Alloalcanivorax dieselolei B5: one gene and its partners. The protein of the gene in region 1 interacts with the protein of each later gene in a pairwise test. Links are inferred from orthologs where the notes say so. Each region holds a gene or a part of one and is shown on either strand. Other genes may lie near its edges.

What was found.
Region 2: the proteins of B5T_RS09545 (region 1) and B5T_RS17235 interact in binary tests that used the Escherichia coli proteins (3 or more experiments, as listed by UniProt). The link is inferred for Alloalcanivorax dieselolei B5 from one-to-one orthologs.
Region 3: the proteins of B5T_RS09545 (region 1) and ftsL interact in binary tests that used the Escherichia coli proteins (3 or more experiments, as listed by UniProt). The link is inferred for Alloalcanivorax dieselolei B5 from one-to-one orthologs.

What each region holds. Positions count from the first base shown.
Region 1 is NC_018691.1:2,109,331-2,115,271, reverse strand. The notes cover bases 3,101-5,914. They hold B5T_RS09545 (FtsB family cell division protein), read right to left. Parts: upstream 4,758-5,914; coding sequence 4,443-4,757; downstream 3,101-4,442. Other genes in these bases: eno (phosphopyruvate hydratase), read right to left, coding at 4,801-5,914; ispD (2-C-methyl-D-erythritol 4-phosphate cytidylyltransferase), read right to left, coding at 3,725-4,459; ispF (2-C-methyl-D-erythritol 2,4-cyclodiphosphate synthase), read right to left, coding at 3,246-3,728; truD (tRNA pseudouridine(13) synthase TruD), read right to left, coding at 3,101-3,244. Also shown: B5T_RS09575 (peptidoglycan DD-metalloendopeptidase family protein), read right to left, coding at 1-523; B5T_RS09570 (DUF368 domain-containing protein), read right to left, coding at 558-1,481; B5T_RS09565 (protein-L-isoaspartate(D-aspartate) O-methyltransferase), read right to left, coding at 1,478-2,137; more of truD, read right to left, coding at 2,177-3,100; more of eno, read right to left, coding at 5,915-5,941. UniProt on the Escherichia coli protein: Essential cell division protein. May link together the upstream cell division proteins, which are predominantly cytoplasmic, with the downstream cell division proteins, which are predominantly periplasmic.
Region 2 is NC_018691.1:3,876,739-3,882,865, forward strand. The notes cover bases 3,128-6,127. They hold B5T_RS17235 (cell division protein FtsQ/DivIB), read right to left. Parts: upstream 5,045-6,127; coding sequence 4,211-5,044; downstream 3,128-4,210. Other genes in these bases: ftsA (cell division protein FtsA), read right to left, coding at 3,128-4,191; B5T_RS17240 (D-alanine--D-alanine ligase), read right to left, coding at 5,037-5,999; murC (UDP-N-acetylmuramate--L-alanine ligase), read right to left, coding at 5,999-6,127. In the rest of the region: B5T_RS17215 (hypothetical protein), read left to right, coding at 15-485; lpxC (UDP-3-O-acyl-N-acetylglucosamine deacetylase), read right to left, coding at 565-1,479; cell division protein FtsZ, read right to left, coding at 1,617-2,780; more of ftsA, read right to left, coding at 2,956-3,127. UniProt on the Escherichia coli protein: Essential cell division protein. May link together the upstream cell division proteins, which are predominantly cytoplasmic, with the downstream cell division proteins, which are predominantly periplasmic. May control correct divisome assembly.
Region 3 is NC_018691.1:3,889,933-3,896,010, forward strand. Bases 2,048-4,998 are described here. They hold ftsL (cell division protein FtsL), read right to left. Parts: upstream 3,680-4,998; coding sequence 3,416-3,679; downstream 2,048-3,415. Other genes in these bases: B5T_RS17280 (peptidoglycan D,D-transpeptidase FtsI family protein), read right to left, coding at 2,048-3,419; rsmH (16S rRNA (cytosine(1402)-N(4))-methyltransferase RsmH), read right to left, coding at 3,679-4,614; mraZ (division/cell wall cluster transcriptional repressor MraZ), read right to left, coding at 4,632-4,998. In the rest of the region: B5T_RS17270 (UDP-N-acetylmuramoyl-tripeptide--D-alanyl-D-alanine ligase), read right to left, coding at 1-214; B5T_RS17275 (UDP-N-acetylmuramoyl-L-alanyl-D-glutamate--2,6-diaminopimelate ligase), read right to left, coding at 211-1,683; more of B5T_RS17280, read right to left, coding at 1,680-2,047; more of mraZ, read right to left, coding at 4,999-5,075; B5T_RS17300 (oxygen-binding di-iron domain-containing protein), read right to left, coding at 5,410-6,078. UniProt on the Escherichia coli protein: Essential cell division protein. May link together the upstream cell division proteins, which are predominantly cytoplasmic, with the downstream cell division proteins, which are predominantly periplasmic.

The DNA of each region.
Region 1 (5,941 bases):
TGCCGTAACCAGTCAGCCCCACCCCTTTATACACCACCGCCCCGTCCGCCGCGGCCACTACCGACGCACCGCGACGCCCGGCGATGGCGATACCGCGAGGGCCGCTGCCGGCGAAGGAAAAGCGCTGCACCAGCTCTCCATCCGCCGGCCAGCGCCAACGCACGTTGCTGACTACTTTCGGGGTCGCTGGAGGGGCCGGTTTGGCGACCGGCTTGACGGCCGGCTTCGCCGTCGGTTTGCTGCTTGAGGCGGTACTGCGTGGACGGGTTTTCGGTACTGCCGCGGCGCGGGAGGAGAAACGGATCACCTGTCCGGGATAGATGGTGTAAGGCGCTTTGATGCCATTGGCGCGCGCCAGCGACTTGTAGTCCCAGCCGTAGCGCCAGGCAATCGAATACAAGGTCTCGCCGCGAGCCACCTTATGGCTGCCGGAAGTCACCGGCTGGGAGCGGGATGACTTGCCGTACAGGTCAACCACCGGCGGCGGATTGCTTACCGCACACCCGCCCAGCCACAGTGTCAAAGTTATCCAGACCAGAACGCGCAAGTAGAAGCCTTTAGTCGGTCGTCTCCTTGGCGACATTATGCACAGGTGCGGCCAGGGAAAGTAGCCAGACCACAGCCATTCCCAATAAAGCGGCAAGCACGGCGATGAGAATTTGCGTCCCTTCGCCGGTGGCCTGAGCGTATTGATGCGGCGTCAGCCAATGCTCTCCGAGGCCACTTTCGTCACCGATGCGCCAGGGCCAGAGTTTGACCAGCGAACCGGCCATGAAGCCGCCAAGCAGCGCCATTACTGTGTCGTGGTAACGACTCAACAGCCACTTCAGCAAATGCACGAAGCTCAACAGCCCCACCGCGCAGCCGCCCGCGAAAGCAGCCAGCAATGACCACTGGCCGTCACGCACCGCCTGCAGAACCGGCTCATAAAGCCCGAGTAAAAGAAGGATAAAACTGCCGGAAATGCCCGGCAGAATCATCGCGCAGATAGCCACGGCGCCACCCAGAAAAAACACCAGCGGGCCGGCACCGGCCCCCTGCAGTCCCGGCGCCAGCGAAATCGCCACCGCCGCCAGAGTGCCGGCCAGAAAGGTAGCCCATTGGGAAGGGCCTCTTCGTACCAGCGGCTTGAGAATCATCGGGATGCTGGCGGCAATCAAACCGGAAAAGAACGCCCACACCGGTACCGGATGGTGTTCCAGAAACCAGGTAATCAAGCGCGCCAGCAAGGCGATGCTGGTGAGGATGCCCGCCAACAGAGAAATCAGGAAAGTGAAGTTGCCGGCACGCCAGAACGCGGCAAATCCCTGCCGTCGCCAGATCGTGATCAGACCGGGGCGAACCCCGCCCAGAGTGGCGATCAGTTCCTCATAGATGCCGGTGATCAGCGCCAGGGTGCCACCGGAAACCCCGGGCACCACGTCGGCCGCGCCCATGGCGATGCCCCGGCAGTAGACGCCGGGCCGAAACAAAGCGGTCATTGCACGCCTCTCTGAAAGGGCACGAAGCGCACCGGGTCCAGCGCCCGCGACACCAGTTCGTTGCCATGCCGATCCACCACGGTCAGCCGTTGTTGGCGATCCCCCACCGGCATCACCAGACGGCCTCCCTCGGCCAGTTGGGCAAGCAGTTCCTCGGGGATGTCCGGACGGGCGCAGGTCACCAGGATGCCATCGAACGGGGCCGCCGAGGACCAGCCGAAGCCGCCGTCGGCATGGCGCAGCTGCACCCGGTTGGCCAGTCCCAGCTCACGCAGCCGCAGCCGGGCGGCATCCTGCAAAGGGCGGATCCGCTCCACCGAACAGACCTGACGGGCGAAAGCGGCCAGTACCGCGGTCTGGTAACCGCAGCCGGTTCCCACCTCCAGCACCTTCTCCGGAATCGCCTGCTCGATCAGCAGCTCGGTCATGCGCGCCACCACCCAGGGCTGGGAAATGGTCTGCCCGTGGCCGATCGGCAGGGCGGTATCGTCATAGGCCTGATGGGACAGCGCCTCGTCCACGAACAAATGCCGTGGCGTGGCGCGAATGGCTTCCAGTACCCGTTCATCGGTGATCCCCGATTCCCTTAGCCGGCTGATCAGCCGTTCCCGGGTACGCGCGGACGTCATGCCAATCCCACTTCGTCGGTCTGTCATGTTGCTAAAATCCCAATGGGGCCAGACGCCCCCCTGATATCAAAGCCTTTCCCGCGAGCGCCGTTCCGGCCCGCGAGTCTCCAGCAACTCCGCCAGCACGGTGGTGGCGAAGGCCCCGGCCGGCAAGCGGAAAGATAAATACAGGGTATCGTCCCTGCTGTCCCAGTCGAGGCCGGACACCGGCAGGCGGGTGGCGCGGCGGGCCGCGTCGACACCCTGCCCCGCCAATCCCTCGATGACCGCGACCCAGGGGGCCAGCACGGTCTGTTCCAATATTTGGCAAGCGCCCGATGATGCCATGCCCCCGGCGCCGGGCAAAGGCCCGGTGGGATGAACTTCTCCGGCACTCAAGCGGGTTTCGGCGTCCGGTTCATCGGCGGCGGCGAATAATCCACGGCTGCCGTCCGGTTGCAAAAGGTCGCCGTCCAGCAGCCGGTCCCAACAGCCGCCGCGCACCCGCTCCGCCAATACCGCGTTGAACAGACCCGAGCGCACCGCCGACAGCCACAGGCCGCGCAAGGTGCGTTTGCGAGGCGCCTCGCCCTCTCCGCTCAGCCAGATCAGTCCGCGCTGCCAGTTACTGTCGTCCCGGCCAAAGCGCTGCTCGCCGAAATAGTTGGGTACGCCCAGGCGGGCGATCAACGCCAGACGCTCCGCCAGCGCCGCCGGATCCGCCTGGACCTGACGCAGGCGCAGTTGGAAAGCATTGGCGCGATGGGTACCGCGATTCAACTTGCGCCGGTGGCGGCGAGCCTGCAACAGCCGCACCCCCGGCGGACAGTCCAGGTCAGGGTCCGGTTTGCCGGGCAGATGGAGACTGAACCACTGGCGGGTGATGGCGCGGCGGTCCTTAAGCCCGCTGTAGCCCACCGAGAGACGATGAATGCCGGCCTGCTGGGCCAGCCACAACGCCACGTCCTCGGTGTTCCAATCGGTTTTCTCGATCTCCAGCCAGAGGTGCTCGCCCTCTCCTTCCGGCGTCACTGTCATGACCTCGTCGACGCGAAAGTCAGCGAACTGCTCCCGCATCAGGGCGCGCCCCAGCGGCGCGCCATGGGCCGGCGGCCGCGCCGGGGCGCCGCCGTTGTTCAAAACGGCGCCATTCAACTCAGTCTCGTTCAAGCAACACCACCGACTGCACCGCGATACCTTCGCCCCGCCCGGTGAAGCCCAGCCGTTCCGTGGTGGTGGCTTTCACCGACACCGCGTCCAGCGCCAGCCCCATCAGGTCGGCGATACGTTCACGCATGGCCTGCACATGGGGAGCGATCTTCGGCTGCTGGCAGATGATGGTCAGATCCAGATTCAGCGGCCGCCAGCCTCGACCGGTGACATCCTTGAGCACCGCTTTCAGCAAGACGGCGGAGTCAGCGCCTTTCCAGCGCGGATCGGTGTCCGGAAAATAATGGCCGATGTCACCCAGCGCCAGGGCGCCGAGCAGCGCATCACTGAGCGCGTGCAGCGCCACGTCGCCGTCGGAGTGAGCTTTCAGGCCACGCTCATGGGGAATGCGGATACCGCCGAGGACAACGTGATCGCCGTCATCACTGAAGGCGTGAACGTCGAAACCCTGACCAATACGCAGGCTCATGATGACTCCTCCTGGCCGGAGTCCAGTCCCTGGCGGCGCAGATAAAAGCGTGCCAGCGGCAGGTCTTCCGGTACCGTGATCTTGATGTTGTCGGCGTTTCCGGCCACCAGCCTCGGCCGCCAGCCACGCGCTTCCATGGCCGACGCTTCGTCGGTGATGGCGTCATCCGGCGCCGCCAGCGCCTCGGCGAGGGCCGCGGCAGGGAACAATTGCGGGGTCAGGGCCCGCCAGATCAGGCTGCGGTCCACGGTGGCGTCGATGCATTGGCCAGGATCCGCCCGCTTGATGGTATCCACCACCGGGCAGGCCAGGATTCCGCCCTGCTCTCCGACGCCGTCGATCAGCTTCTGGATATCCGACAGGCGTACCAGAGGGCGGGCCATGTCATGTACCAACGCCCAGGCGTCCGGGGCCTGTTCCAGCACCGCCTGGAGGCCGGCCCGCACTGACTCGGCGCGACTGGCGCCGCCGGTGACGGTGTGGATACGCGGGTGGTCCTGGAGCGACAATCCATTAAGCGACAATCGCGGCCACCAGGGGTCACCCTCAGCCACCGCCACCACCACACAGGACAAGGGCGCGAACGCCAGCAACCGTTGCAAGGTATGTTCCGCCAGGGTGCGGCCTTCCAGCGTCAGATATTGTTTGGGCAGGCTGGCGCCCATACGCGCGCCGACACCGGCGGCGGGCACCACCGCGTACAAAGGGAAAGGCTTAACGCTTGTCGTCACGGGGTGTGTCCGGTTCCAGGATCAGGAAGAAGGTCTCGCCGTCACGGATCATGCCCAGATCCTTGCGCGCCAGCTCCTCCACCGCATCGCTGCCTTCCTTGAGATCACGTACGTCCGCCGCCATCAGGCGGTTCCGTTCACTGAGCGTGTGGTTTTGTTCGGAGAGCGCCTGAACCTCCTTTTTCAGGGTCGCCACATGGCGCAGGCTGCCCTCCCCGAACCACAGGCGCACCTGCAGTACCACCAGCAGCAAAGCCAGAACGGCGAGCATGACCTGGCGGGCCGGGGACAGTTTCATGGGCAATCCTCATCACGGGCGGCCGCTGGCCGCCCGTCGCTCCTCACAGGAATTTGAACTCTTTGCGGCCTTTGTAGGCGGCACGGCCCAATTCCTCTTCGATACGGATCAGACGATTGTATTTGGCCACTCGGTCGGAGCGGCACAGAGAACCGGTTTTGATCTGACCGGCGGCGGTGGCCACCGCCAGATCAGCGATGGTGGTGTCGGCGGTCTCACCGCTGCGGTGGGAAATCACCGCGGTGTAACCGGCGTCCTTGGCCATCTTGATGGCGTCCAGAGTCTCCGACAGGGAACCGATTTGATTGAACTTGATCAGGATGGAATTGGCCACGTTCTGGTCAATCCCCTGCTTGAGGATCTTGGTGTTGGTGACGAACAGATCGTCCCCCACCAATTGAACCCGGCTGCCCAGGGTCTGGGTCAGGATCTTCCAGCCTTCCCAGTCGGACTCATCCATGCCGTCCTCGATGGAAATGATCGGATAACGGTCACACAGCTCGGCCAGATAATCACTGAAACCGGCGGCATCCATGCTGCGCCCTTCACCGGCGAGCACGTACTGGCCGTCCTTGTAGAACTCGCTGGAGGCGCAGTCCAGGGCCAGGGTGATGTCGTCACCGGCTTTGTAACCGGCCAGGTCGATGGCCTTCATGATCGCTTCCAGGGCCGCTTCGTTGCTGGGCAGGTCCGGAGCGAAGCCGCCCTCGTCACCCACCGCCGTGCTCAGGCCCTGTTGCTTCAACACGCTTTTGAGGGCGTGGAACACCTCGGCGCCGTAGCGGATGGCCTCGGCCACGGTGGGAGCGCCCACCGGCTGGATCATGAATTCCTGAATATCGACGTTGTTATCCGCGTGCTCACCACCGTTGATGATGTTCATCATCGGCACCGGCAGGGAGTACTCGTTGTCGTCGTCCTGCAAATCGGAGATGTATTCGTACAACGGCTTTTGCTGGAATTGCGCCGCGGCCTTGGCGGTCGCCAGGGACACCGCCAGGATCGCGTTGGCGCCGAGACGGCCTTTGTTGTCGGTGCCGTCGGAGTCGATCATCAACTGATCCAATTCACGTTGGGCGACGGCATCGCGGCCCACCAGCAATTCGCGGATCTCGGAATTGACGTTGCCCACGGCCCGGGTCACCCCCTTGCCCAGATAGCGGTCTTTGTCACCGTCACGCAGT
Region 2 (6,127 bases), 1.8 Mb from region 1 along the record:
TGTAAGGAAATACCATGGCCAACACAAACCGGCCCCAAAACCTCGGGGCACTGCTCAAACGCCATCCCAGATTGGGACGGCTGGCGGCCAATGCCCGCGCCCAGCCCGCGCCCTCTCAAGGCGGCGACCCGCGAGCGTGCCTGCCGCCCGCGCTGCGTGACCGGGTCATGCTGGTGGAAGAATCGCAACGCTGGCTGGCGCTGGTGGAAAACAGCGCCACCGCGCAGTTGTTGCGCTTCCATCTGCCCCGGCTGCAACGGGCTCTGCCCGGCGCCGCCAGCGTCAAAATCGTGGTGACCGGCCGGCGCCAGCTTGATAGCGGCTCCGGTTCCTCCACGCACGCCACAGATGAAGGCAAATACCGTGCCATGGGACCGGTTCTGGATGCGGAAAGCGCGGCTCATATCGCGCGCGCGGCGCGTGACATGGACGATCCGGGTCTGCGTGAGGCCCTGGCCCGACTGGCCAGCCGGGTCAAAAAGTGACGGGAAGGATCATCTGAAAGGCGTAACTGCCCACCCCGGCCGCGGGAGGGTGGCCGGGGTGGATCGGGGAAGCACACCGTTATTCGGCGGTGGCCAAAGGTCCGGCGTAGGAGATCGGCGCCGCGTCAGCGTCCTCGAACGTCACCACTTCGTAGGCCTCCGGCTGGCTCAGCAGTTCGCGCAGCAGGGCGTTGTTCAAAGCGTGACCGGACTTGTGGCCCACGAATTCGCCAATCAGGCTGTAGCCCAATTGATACAGGTCGCCGATGGCGTCCAGCATCTTGTGCTTCACGAATTCGTCGTCGTAACGCAGACCGTCCTCGTTAAGGATGCGGTATTCGTCCACCACGATGGCATTGTCGACACTGCCGCCCAACGCCAGGTTCTGGCTGCGCAGGAACTCGATATCACGCATGAACCCGAAGGTCCGGGCGCGCGCCACTTCCTTCACGAACGAGGTCGTGGAGAAATCGATGCTCGCCAGTTGATCGCGTTCCTCGAAGACCGGGTGGTCGAATTCGATCGAGAAAGTCACCTTGAATCCGTCAAAAGGCACGAAAGTGGCAACCTTGTCGCCTTCTTTCACCGTCACCTTCTTCTTGATCCGGATGAACTTCTTGGCCGCCTCCTGCTCACGGATACCCGCGGACTGCAGCAGGAATACGAAGGGCCCGGCACTGCCATCCATGATCGGGACTTCCGGTGCCGACAACTCCACATAGGCGTTATCGACCCCCAGCCCGGCCATGGCGGAGAGCAAATGCTCGACCGTGCCCACCTTGACGCCATTCTGCACCAGGGTCGTGGACAAGGTGGTTTCTCCCACATTGTGGGCACCCGCCTTGATCTCCACCACCGGATCCAGATCCACGCGGCGGAACACGATGCCAGTGTCCACCGGCGCCGGACGTACCGTCAGGTAGACTTTCTCACCAGTATGCAACCCTACGCCGGTGGCGCGGATTACGTTTTTGAGTGTTCGTTGTCTGATCATCGATTCGTCACAAAGCTACCGGTATCCTGAAAAATAAGGATACTGCCATCCTCGAAGCGTTATAAGAGGATAAGTATACCCAAAATCCTCTTACCGCACCATTGACCGTGCCTATCGCGCCGTTAGCCGCGCCGCCGTCAGTCGGCCTGACGGCGGAGGAAGGTCGGGATATCAATGAAGTCCAGATCTTCCGCGGTACTCACCGCGCCACGGCCGGAACCGCCCATGCTTTGTTGCACGGCACGACGGCGCTCGACGGCGGGACGCTCCAGGTCGTTGTAGTCCACCCGGCCTTCCGCGCCCAACGAGTTCTGACGGCCACGCACCACTTTCAGTTCCTGCTGGGCGCCCAAACCGGTGGCGACCACCGTCACGCTGATATTGTCGCCCATATCCGGGTCGATGGCCGTGCCGATGATCACATTGGCTTCCTCGCTGGCCAGCTCGCTGACGATGTCACCCACCTCGGAGAACTCGTCCAGAGCGATGGACTCGTTGGCGGTGATGTTGATCAGGATGCCACGGGCGCCACGCAGATCCACATCTTCCAGCAGCGGGCTGGAAATGGCGGCCTGAGCGGCTTCGGAAGCCCGGTTGTCGCCGGTGGCGATACCGGTACCCATCATCGCGGTACCCAGTTCACTCATCACCGTGCGCACATCGGCGAAGTCGACGTTGATCATGCCGGGACGGACGATCAGATCGGCGATCCCTTTCACCGCGCCCTGCAGTACTTCGTTGGCCGCTTTGAACGCGTCCAGCAGGGTGGTGGAACCGCCCAGCACCGACTGCAACTTCTCGTTGGGGATGGTGATCAGGGAGTGCACTTGGTCGCGCAGGGCCTGGATGCCTTCCTGAGCGGAGCGCATGCGCTTCTTGCCCTCGAACGGGAACGGTTTGGTCACCACCGCCACCGTGAGGATACCCAGTTCCTTGGCGATCTCGGCCACCACCGGCGCCGCGCCGGTACCGGTACCACCGCCCATGCCGGCGGTGACGAACACCATGTCCGCGCCGTCGAGCAACTCGGCGATGCGGTCACGGTCCTCCAGCGCCGCCTGCCGGCCGATTTCCGGATTGGCACCGGCACCCAGACCCTTGGTCACCTGGCTGCCCAGTTGAATCACGGTCTTGGCCGAGGAATTGCGCAGGGCCTGTGCATCGGTATTGGCGCAAATGAAATCCACGCCTTCCACGTTAGAGCGCACCATGTGGTCCACGGCATTGCCGCCGCCACCACCAACGCCCACCACTTTGATCACCGCGCCATGGGGTACGGAATCTTCCAGTTTGAATTGCATAATTGATCTCCCGCTTGTTGCTTCCCTGGTTACTGCTTTTTCCAAATCGGGCCAACCTGCCCGGCCCGTCTTGAAACCGTTGAAATCGCTCCACGCTTGCACGCTTCACGCAACACGCGAAAACCACTCCGATTCAGCGTGCTGCGTGCTGGCGTGTTGCGTGCCAGCGTTTTCATCAAAAATTGCCCTGGAACCAGCGCTTGAAGCGCTCGACCCAGTTCACTTGTCCACCACCGGCCTGGGCACGCGCGCTCAGGCCTTCCTTCTCCATCCGCAGCCCGTAGAGCAGCAGGCCCACGGAAGTGGAATAAATCGGGTTGCGCACCACGTCGGTGAGCCCGGCCACGCCCTGCGGCGTACCCAGCCGTACCGGCATGTGGAAAATCTCCTCCGCCAGTTCCACCGCGCCTTCGATCTTCGAGGAGCCACCGGTCAGAACGATGCCGCCGGGGATCAGGTCCTCGTACCCGGAGCGGCGGATTTCCGCCTGGATCAGGGTGAACAGTTCGTCGTAACGCGGCTCCACCACCTCGGCCAGATTCTGGCGGCTGAGGGTGCGCGGTGGCCGGTCGCCGACGCTGGGCACCTTGATGGTTTCGTCGGCGCCGGCCAGTTGCGTCAGCGCGCAGGCGTACTTGATCTTGATCTCGTCGGCGTGCTGCTTCGGCGTGCGCAGCGCCATGGCGATATCGTTAGTGACCTGATCACCGGCAATCGGAATATTGGCGGTGTGCCGGATCGCCCCTTCGGTGAAGATGGCGATATCGGTGGTGCCGCCGCCGATGTCGACGATGCACACGCCCAGTTCACGCTCGTCCTCGGTCAGTACCGAATAGGCGCTGGCCAGTTGCTCGAGGATGATGTCCTCCACTTCGAGACCGCAGCGGCGCACGCATTTTTCCACGTTCTGGGCCGCGTTCACGGCGCAGGTCACCAGGTGCACCTTGGCTTCCAGGCGCACCCCGCTCATGCCCACCGGCTCGCGCACCCCTTCCTGGTTGTCCACCACGTATTCCTGCGGCAGCACATGCAGGGTCTTCTGGTCCGCCGGAATCGCCACCGCCTGGGCGGCGTCGATGACGCGGTCGATATCCGCCTGCATCACCTCCCGGTCACGGATGGCGACAATGCCGTGGGAGTTGAGGCTGCGCACGTGGGATCCGGCGATGCCGGCGTAGACCGAGTGGATCTGGCACCCGGCCATCAGTTCCGCTTCCTCCACCGCCCGCTGGATCGAGCGCACCGTGGCCTCGATATCCACCACCACGCCTTTCTTCATGCCGCGGGAGGGCTGCGAGCCGAGGCCCACCACCTCGACGGTGCCTTCGCTGGTCACCTGACCGACGATCGCCACCACCTTGGAGGTACCGATGTCCAGTCCCACGATCATGTTGTCCATTGCGTTCGCCATTAGCGCCTGCCTCGATCCGTTATACTTTGCCCGCCCGGCGGGCGGATGCCGCTTGCGCGTCCTGGTCATCCCGCCAGGTGACCGCCACGCCATCGGCGTAGCGCAGATCCACCCGGGCCACGCCGCGACTGTCGGTGCTCAGCACCCCGCGGTACAACCGCACGAAGCGGCGCAGCTTGTTCACGTACTGTTCCCGATCCACCACCAACTGCATGTTGTTATTCAGGGTCAGGCGGGCGGTGAGACGCGCGTTCACCTCCATCCGCTCGATCCCCAAGCCAATGTCGCTGAGCAGTTTGGCCATGCTGTGGTAGTAGCTCATTACTTCGTCGAGCCGTTGTTCCGGTCCGTTCAGACGCGGCAGACCGGAAAGGTCGTACTGCTTCAGCGCCTTGAACGGTTCGCCGGTATTGGAGACCAGCAAGGTCTCGTTCCACACCGCCACCGGTTCCCGCTCGGTGACGGTGAGCACCACGGTATCCGGCCACTGACGCCGCACCGAGACATCCGCCACCCAGCTCAATTCCCGCGCCTGGTCATAGATCCGGTCCAATGGCGCAGTAAAGTAGTTGGCGTCACGCACCAGGGTGGCCAGCTTGGTCTGCACCTGCTGCTGACGGCGGACGTCGGTGACCCCGTCCACACCCACCTTGCGCACCGGGTAGTGATCCAACACCCGTGGCAGGTAAATCACGCCGCCCACCAGCACCGCCGCCACCAGGGCCACCAGCACCGCCGGCACCGCCGCCGCCAGGCGCTCACGCAGCGGCACCCGGGGCGTCTTGCGCCGGACGCTGGAAGCACCACGGGAACGCGGTTGCACTCCCTGTTGACGGCGAGGCGCCTTAGCCACGGCGTTTACCTCCTTTGCGCGGCGGGAACCGGTCCACCGCGTCCAACAGAATCCGCGCCACCAGAATCGGGAACTCGTCACCGGCGGCACGGGCGGCCATCGGCACCAAGCTGTGGTCGGTCATGCCGGGTACCGTGTTCACTTCCAGCAACTGCCAGCGCCCTTGTTCATCGCGCATCACATCGACGCGGCCCCAGCCCTGGCAGCCCACCACCTTGAAAGCCCGCAGCGACAGCGCTCGCAGTTCGCTCTCGTCCTCGTCGCTGAGCCCCGCCGGACACAGGTACTCGGTGCTGTTGGACTGGTACTTGGCCTGGTAGTCATAAAACTGATTCGGTGTCTTCAGCCGGATCGCCGGCAGCACCTGCTCGCCGACCACGGACACGGTGTACTCGGGGCCGTTGACCCAGGCCTCCACCAGCACTTCGCTGTCGTACTGGCGGGCGTCATCCAGCGCCTTGCGCAGTTGCGTCTGGTCTTCCACCTTGGCCATGCCGATGGAGGAACCCTCATGGGCCGGCTTCACCATCAGCGGGAAGCCCAATTCGGCCAGCGCCTCGCCGTCATCATCCGCGCCCACCACATGGAACGCCGGAGTCGGCAGGCCAACGCCTTTCCACAGCCATTTGCTGCGCACCTTGTCCATGCCGATGGCCGAGGCCATCACCCCGGAGCCGGTGTACGGCACACCGAGATGTTCCAGCACGCCCTGGATCACGCCGTCCTCGCCACCACGGCCGTGCAAGGCGATGAAGGCCACGTCAAAGCCCTTGAGGGTCTCGACCCCCACTTCCGAGGGATCCACCAACTCGGCGATCAATCCCAATTGGCGCAGGGCCTGATGGACCTCGGCACCGCTTTTCAGGGATACCGGGCGCTCGGCCGAGCTGCCGCCGGCCAGCACCGCCACCCGACCGATGCGTGCCAATCGTTGTTTCATGGCGTTATCGATCATCATGACCGTTCTCCTCTCACCCGCTCGGCCAGATCCCGCGCGATCGTTCCCACGTTACCGGCCCCCTGGGTCACCAGCAGATCACCGTCGTGCAGCAGGTGCTCCAGCAAGGCGGGCAGTTTCGCCGG
Region 3 (6,078 bases), 1.8 Mb from region 1 along the record:
AAACGTCCTGATCGGTTTCCACCAGCGCGGCCACGGCGCCAGCGTCACGGGCCTGCTCCAGGAAGGCATGGCCGTCGAAGCGTTCGCCACGCAGAGCCACGAACAAGGCACCGGCGGACAGTTGCCGGGTATCGGTGGACACCGCGCTGATATCACGGTCGGCGCCACGCAGCACGCCACCGGTCCACTGGCTGATCCGCGACAGCCGCATCATGCCTGCCCTCCCCGGCGTGCCAGCGCCGCCCGGGCCAAGGCCCGGTCGTCCATGGGATAACGATGGCCGGCCACTTCCTGATAACGTTCGTGGCCCTTGCCGGCGATCAGCACCACGTCACCGGCCTCGGCCTCGGCGATGGCCCTGGCCACGGCTTCGGGCCGGTCGCTCAGGCATAGCGCATCTTGCGGCCGGTTCATGCCACCGCGGATTTGTTCGATGATGCCTTCCGGCGCTTCATTGCGCGGATTATCACTGGTGAGCACCACGCGATCGGCCAGTTTTTCCGCCACCGCGCCCATCAGCGGGCGCTTGCCGGTGTCACGGTCACCGCCGCAACCCACCAGGCACCACAGCCGGCCGGGGAAATGACCGCGCACGCCGCTCAGGGCTTTCTCCAGACCGTCCGGTGTATGGGCATAATCCACCACCACCACCGGCTGCCCCGGCTGGCACAGGGATTCCATCCGCCCGGGCACTGAGGTCAGCGCGCCCAGTCCTTGACCCAGCGCCTGGTTGCTCCAGCCCAATCCGTGCAGTACACCGGCCACCGCCATCACATTGCTCAGGTTGAAGTCGCCGTACAGCGGCAGACGCAGGGACAACGGCTCGCCACCCACGCTCAATACCATTTCCATGCCTTCTGGCAGGGCATGATGTTCCAGACAACGCACGGTGGCGCCATCGGTGGATCCAAAGGTCACGCAACGCACACCATCATCAAGGCTGGCCACCAGCGTGGAAGCGGCCTCGTCGTCGGTGTTGATCACCGCCATGGCCAGCCCCGGACGGGTGAACAGAGAACGCTTGGCGTTCAGATAGGCGTCCATGCTGCCGTGGTAATCCAGATGGTCGCGGCTGAGATTGCTGAACACCGCGCAGGGCACCCGGGTGTCCCCCAGGCGCCCCTGATCCAGAGCATGGGAGGACACTTCCATGGCAACGTAATCGGCGCCTTTTTCCCGCAGACCGTACAACGCCGACTGCAGCGTGATCGGGTCCGGCGTGGTGTGGCCGGTATCCGCTTCGTCCCCTTTCAGCCCCACGCCCAGGGTGCCAACCAGACCACAGCGGTGGCCGACGGCGTCAAGGGCGTCACGCAGGAACCAGGTAATGCTGGTTTTACCGTTGGTGCCGGTCACTCCGACAATGTTCAGATGGTTGGCGGGACAGCCGTAAAAGCGGGCTGCCAGGGTGCCGACTTCACGCCCCAGGGCAGGAATCTCGATGCGCGGCACCGCGCCACTCTGGTTAACGGTAAAGGCATCGCCTTCCTGCAGGATGGCCCCGGCCCCGGCCTCGACGGCGGCACCGATGTAACTGCGGCCATCGGCACGGAATCCGGGCACCGCCAGGAACACGTCACCAGGGCGGACCGCCCGGCTGTCCAGCCGCAGCGCCATAACCGGCAAGCCGGCCAGGTCGGCCGGCAATGCCAGATCGGTCAGCAGTTGGCCCAGGGTGATCATGTGCGACCCTCCCCGTCCGGCTCACCGGCGATGACCCCTTCCGGCTTGTCCGGCGGCACGTGCATGGCGCGCAGGGCGCCGCCGACAATAGTGGAGAATACCGGCGCCGCCACCAGACCGCCGTAATAGGCGCTTTGATCCGGATCATCGATCACCACCACGGCGGCGATGCGCGGATCGGTGGCCGGCGCCAGGCCAGCGAAAATCCCCTGGTAGCGGTGTTCGGCGTAACCGGTGGAGGTCAGCTTGTGCACCGTGCCGGTCTTGCCCGCCACCTGATAACCGGGGATACGGGCACGGCGGGCGGTGCCCAACTGGCCGACCACGGTTTCCAGCATATCGACGATGGCACGGGCGGTATCCGTGCCAATCACCCGCTCGCCCTGGGGCGCTTCATCCACCTTGACCATGGACAGCGGCACCCGGCGCCCCTGATTACCGAGAATGGCGTAGGCCTGTGCCAGTTGCAGAGCCGTCACGCTGACGCCATAGCCGTAGGACAACGCCGCCCGCTCCACATCGCGCCACTTGGCACGGATCGGCAGCACCCCGCCGCTCTCGCCGGGAAAGCGCACGCCGGTGGGCTGGCCGAAGCCGAACCGCTCGAGCATGGCTGGCAGCACCTGTTGGTCCATGGACAGCGCCAGTTTGCTGGTGCCCACGTTGGAGCTCTTGGTCAGCACCGTGGTCACGTCGATGACGCCATAATCACGATGGTCGCGAATGGTTTTCGGCCCCACACGCAGATAGCCCGGGTGGGTATTAATGGCGGTGGCGGGAGTCACCATGCCCTGCTCCAAGGCCGCGGCCACGGTGAACGGTTTCACCGTGGAGCCAGGCTCGAACAGGTCGGTGACGGCCCGGTTGCGCAGGCTGGCGGTATTAATGCCGCTGCGGTTATTGGGGTTGTAGCCCGGCTGGTTGACCATGGCCAGCACCTCGCCGGTCTTCACGTCCAGCACCACCACCGAACCACCGGTGGCACCGAAACGTTGCACCGCGGACATCAGCTCCTTGTACGCCAGATACTGCAACCGCAGATCCAGACTCAGGGTGACATCTTCACCCGGACGCGCCGGCTCGATCAGTTCGATGTCCTGAATCACCCGTCCCAGCAGGTCACGGACCACTTTCTTGCGGCCCGGCGCGCCGGTGAGCTGCTTGTCGAAGGCCAGTTCCACGCCTTCCTGGCCCTGCTCATCAATGTTGGTGAACCCGACCACATGACTGGTCACTTCACCGGCCGGGTAATAGCGGCGGTACTCGGTCAGCGAATAGATACCCGGCACGCCCAGGGACAGTACGGATTCCGCCTGTTCCGGCGCCAACCCCCGGGCCAGATAGATGAATTCCCGGCTGGGGTGCGCTTTCACGCGCCGGGCGAAATGCGCCCGGTCAATAATCGGGTTGCCGGTCAGCTTGGACCATTGCTGCTGATTCTCCATCGCTTCCTGGGGGTTCACCCACAGCGTCACCACCGGGGTACTGACCGCCAGCGGCCGGCCATTGCGATCACGAATCACACCCCGATTGGCGGCCAGAGGCTCCACCCGCAAATTACGGATATCGCCCTGGTGAGCCAGGAAGTCGTGCTCGACCACCTGCAGATCCACCGCCCGCACCACCAGCACAGCGGCGCACACCAGCCAGAACGCCAGCACCAGGTGCCAGCGTCTGCCGGTCCAGCGTTTGCTGGCGACCGGTTTGCGTGTCGCTTTGCGTTTGTTGGCGCTCATGGCCGTGTCAACACTCGCTCATCGGTGGTCGGGACTTTCATGCCCAGCTTTTCTCTGGCCAGGCTCTCCACCCGGGCGTAACTGCCCCAGGTGCTGTGTTCCAAAAGCAACTGGCCCCACTGGGTTTCCAGTTGCGCCTGGCGCCGTTGCAGCCGCTGACTCTCATCGGTCAGGCGGCGTGCCTCGTGCACCGTATAACTGACGCCCAATGCCGACCCCACTACCAGGATCAGCAACGGCCAATGCAGCCAGCGGGCCATCAGGCCACCCGCTCCGCCACGCGCAGCACCGCGCTGCGGGCGCGTGGGTTATGCCGCACTTCTTCCTCGCCAGCGCGCCGGGCCTTACCCAGCGGCCGTAGCCGCTGAGGTGTTTCCTCACCCAGCGGCAGTCCACCCCGCCCCCGGGGCGCCATGCCGGACTGGTCGCGGATAAACAGCTTCACCAGCCGGTCTTCCAAAGAATGGAAGCTGATAACGGCGAGACGCCCGCCGATGGCGAGCGTCTCGAGCGTTTGTGCCAGAGTCGCTTCCAGCGCCTCCAACTCCCTGTTGATGTGGATGCGCAGGGCTTGGAAGCTGCGCGTCGCCGGATGCTTGCCCGGATCGCCCTTGCCCAGCACCGACTCAATCAGATCGGCCAGTTGGCGGGTGGTCCGCAACGGCGTTTCCTGGCGGCGCGCGACTATGGCACGGGCAATGCGCCGCGACTTGCGCTCCTCGCCGAAGCGATACAACACGTCGGCGATATCTTTTTCATCGGCGCGGGCCAGCCAGTCGGCCACGCTTTCGCCACTGCCCGGATCCATGCGCATGTCCAGGGGGCCGTCGCGCAGAAAACTGAACCCGCGGCTGGCGTCGTCCAGTTGCGGCGAGGACACACCCAGATCCAGCAACAGACCGTCAATCGGCCGCCCGGCCTCACTCACCAGTTCCGGCAGACAGTCAAAACGGCCGGCATGAATACGGAAGCGGGAATCTTCCGCTTCCAGTTGCTCACCGGTGGCCACCGCTTGCGGGTCACGGTCCACGCCCGTCAGGCGCCCGGCGGGCGACAGCAGGGACAACAAGGCACGACTGTGGCCACCGCGGCCAAAGGTGCCGTCCACATAGAAGCCGTCGTCCCGCGTGAACCACATTTCCAGTACCTCCTCCAGCATCACCGGCTGGTGCGCGTACTGCTTCCCGTTGTTCATGCCATGACCTCGCGGCGTCAGAACGACAGAGCCTGCACGCTCTCGGGCATGGCTTCCTGGTCCAGGTTCTGCTGTTCGAGTTCGTTCCAGGTGTCTTCGGCCCAGATTTCAAAGCGGTGCAGCAGACCCACCAACATGGCGCGCTTCTCCAGCCCGACCACGTCCCGCAGTTCCGGCGGCACCAGTAGACGGCCATTGCCGTCCATGTCCATTTCCACCGCCTGCCCCAGGAACCGGCGCTTCAACGCACGAACCTGGGCGTGGGCGTCACTCTGCGCGGCCACCTGCCGGGCGATCTCGCGCCACTCGGGAAACGGGTACATCACCAGACAGGCGTCATAGGGGTGCTGAGTAAGCACAACGCGGCCACCGCAAGCGCTGTTCAGCGACTCACGGTAGCGCGTCGGCACGGTCAGCCGACCTTTTGCATCCAGATTGAGCGCGGTACGCCCATTGAACACTGGCCTTCCCCTTCTATGTCGGCCCTTTTATGTCGAAGCATTGGGAGCGGCGGTCCGTCCCACTTCGTCACACCGGACGAAGCCTTTTTCCCACTTCATCCCACTTTTCACCACATTGCGACACTCTATGGCCAGCGCTTTTCACAAGTCAAGTTTCACGACATTGGTGAATGTAAAAGAAATTCCTTGAAAATCAGTTTGTTAGCTGTGTCACATTGAAAGGGGAATAAAGGAAGGGAAATTGGTTCTGAAACTAATCAGACAGCTGCGCTCTGGAGCTGAGAAAGCACTTTAAGTGTTAGATCATTTGCATATATAAAATATACTGCAAATTCTATTTCGTTCTTTTTGGGTGAGCGCCAACTCTCCCGGGAAGCCGGTAATCCTTCACCCCCATCAAGTCGGGGCCACATTCCAGCCGTTCCAACCAATCCAGAAAGCGCCCAATGGTCACTCGAGACGCAAAATAACCTCCGTGCTGCGGCACGATCATTGCCGGATTCAATTCCCGCACCATGCGCACCCAATAGCGGCAAGCACGATTGCCGGCCATGTAGCGCCGATGAAAGCCGGCCATGGCCGGAATGTGATCCTCGAAACGGCCTACCTCGCCTTCCTCCCCACCCAGAGAGGCGCCGATATCCCCGGAAAACAGGATACGGCTTACCGGATCGTAAAAACTGAAATTACCCACTGAATGCAGGAAGTGGGCGGGCAAGGCCCACAGTTCCGAATCCGCGAACGGCAATACCGCTCCCTTGTCCGGCAGCGCCAGAATCCGCTCCTGCCATTGCTCGCCCACCCGCGAGGTGACGAAAGTGGACGCCAGGTGGGGCAGAAACCGCGACCATAGCCGGGACACCGCCACCTTGCAGTGGGAATGCAACATCCAGCGGGGCAGCGAGGCGATAATATCCGGGTCCTGGTGGGACGCCAGAATGTAGGTGAGATCACGCAGGTTGAGATGGCGGCTCAATTCGATGGTCAGAGGGGTATAGGTAAG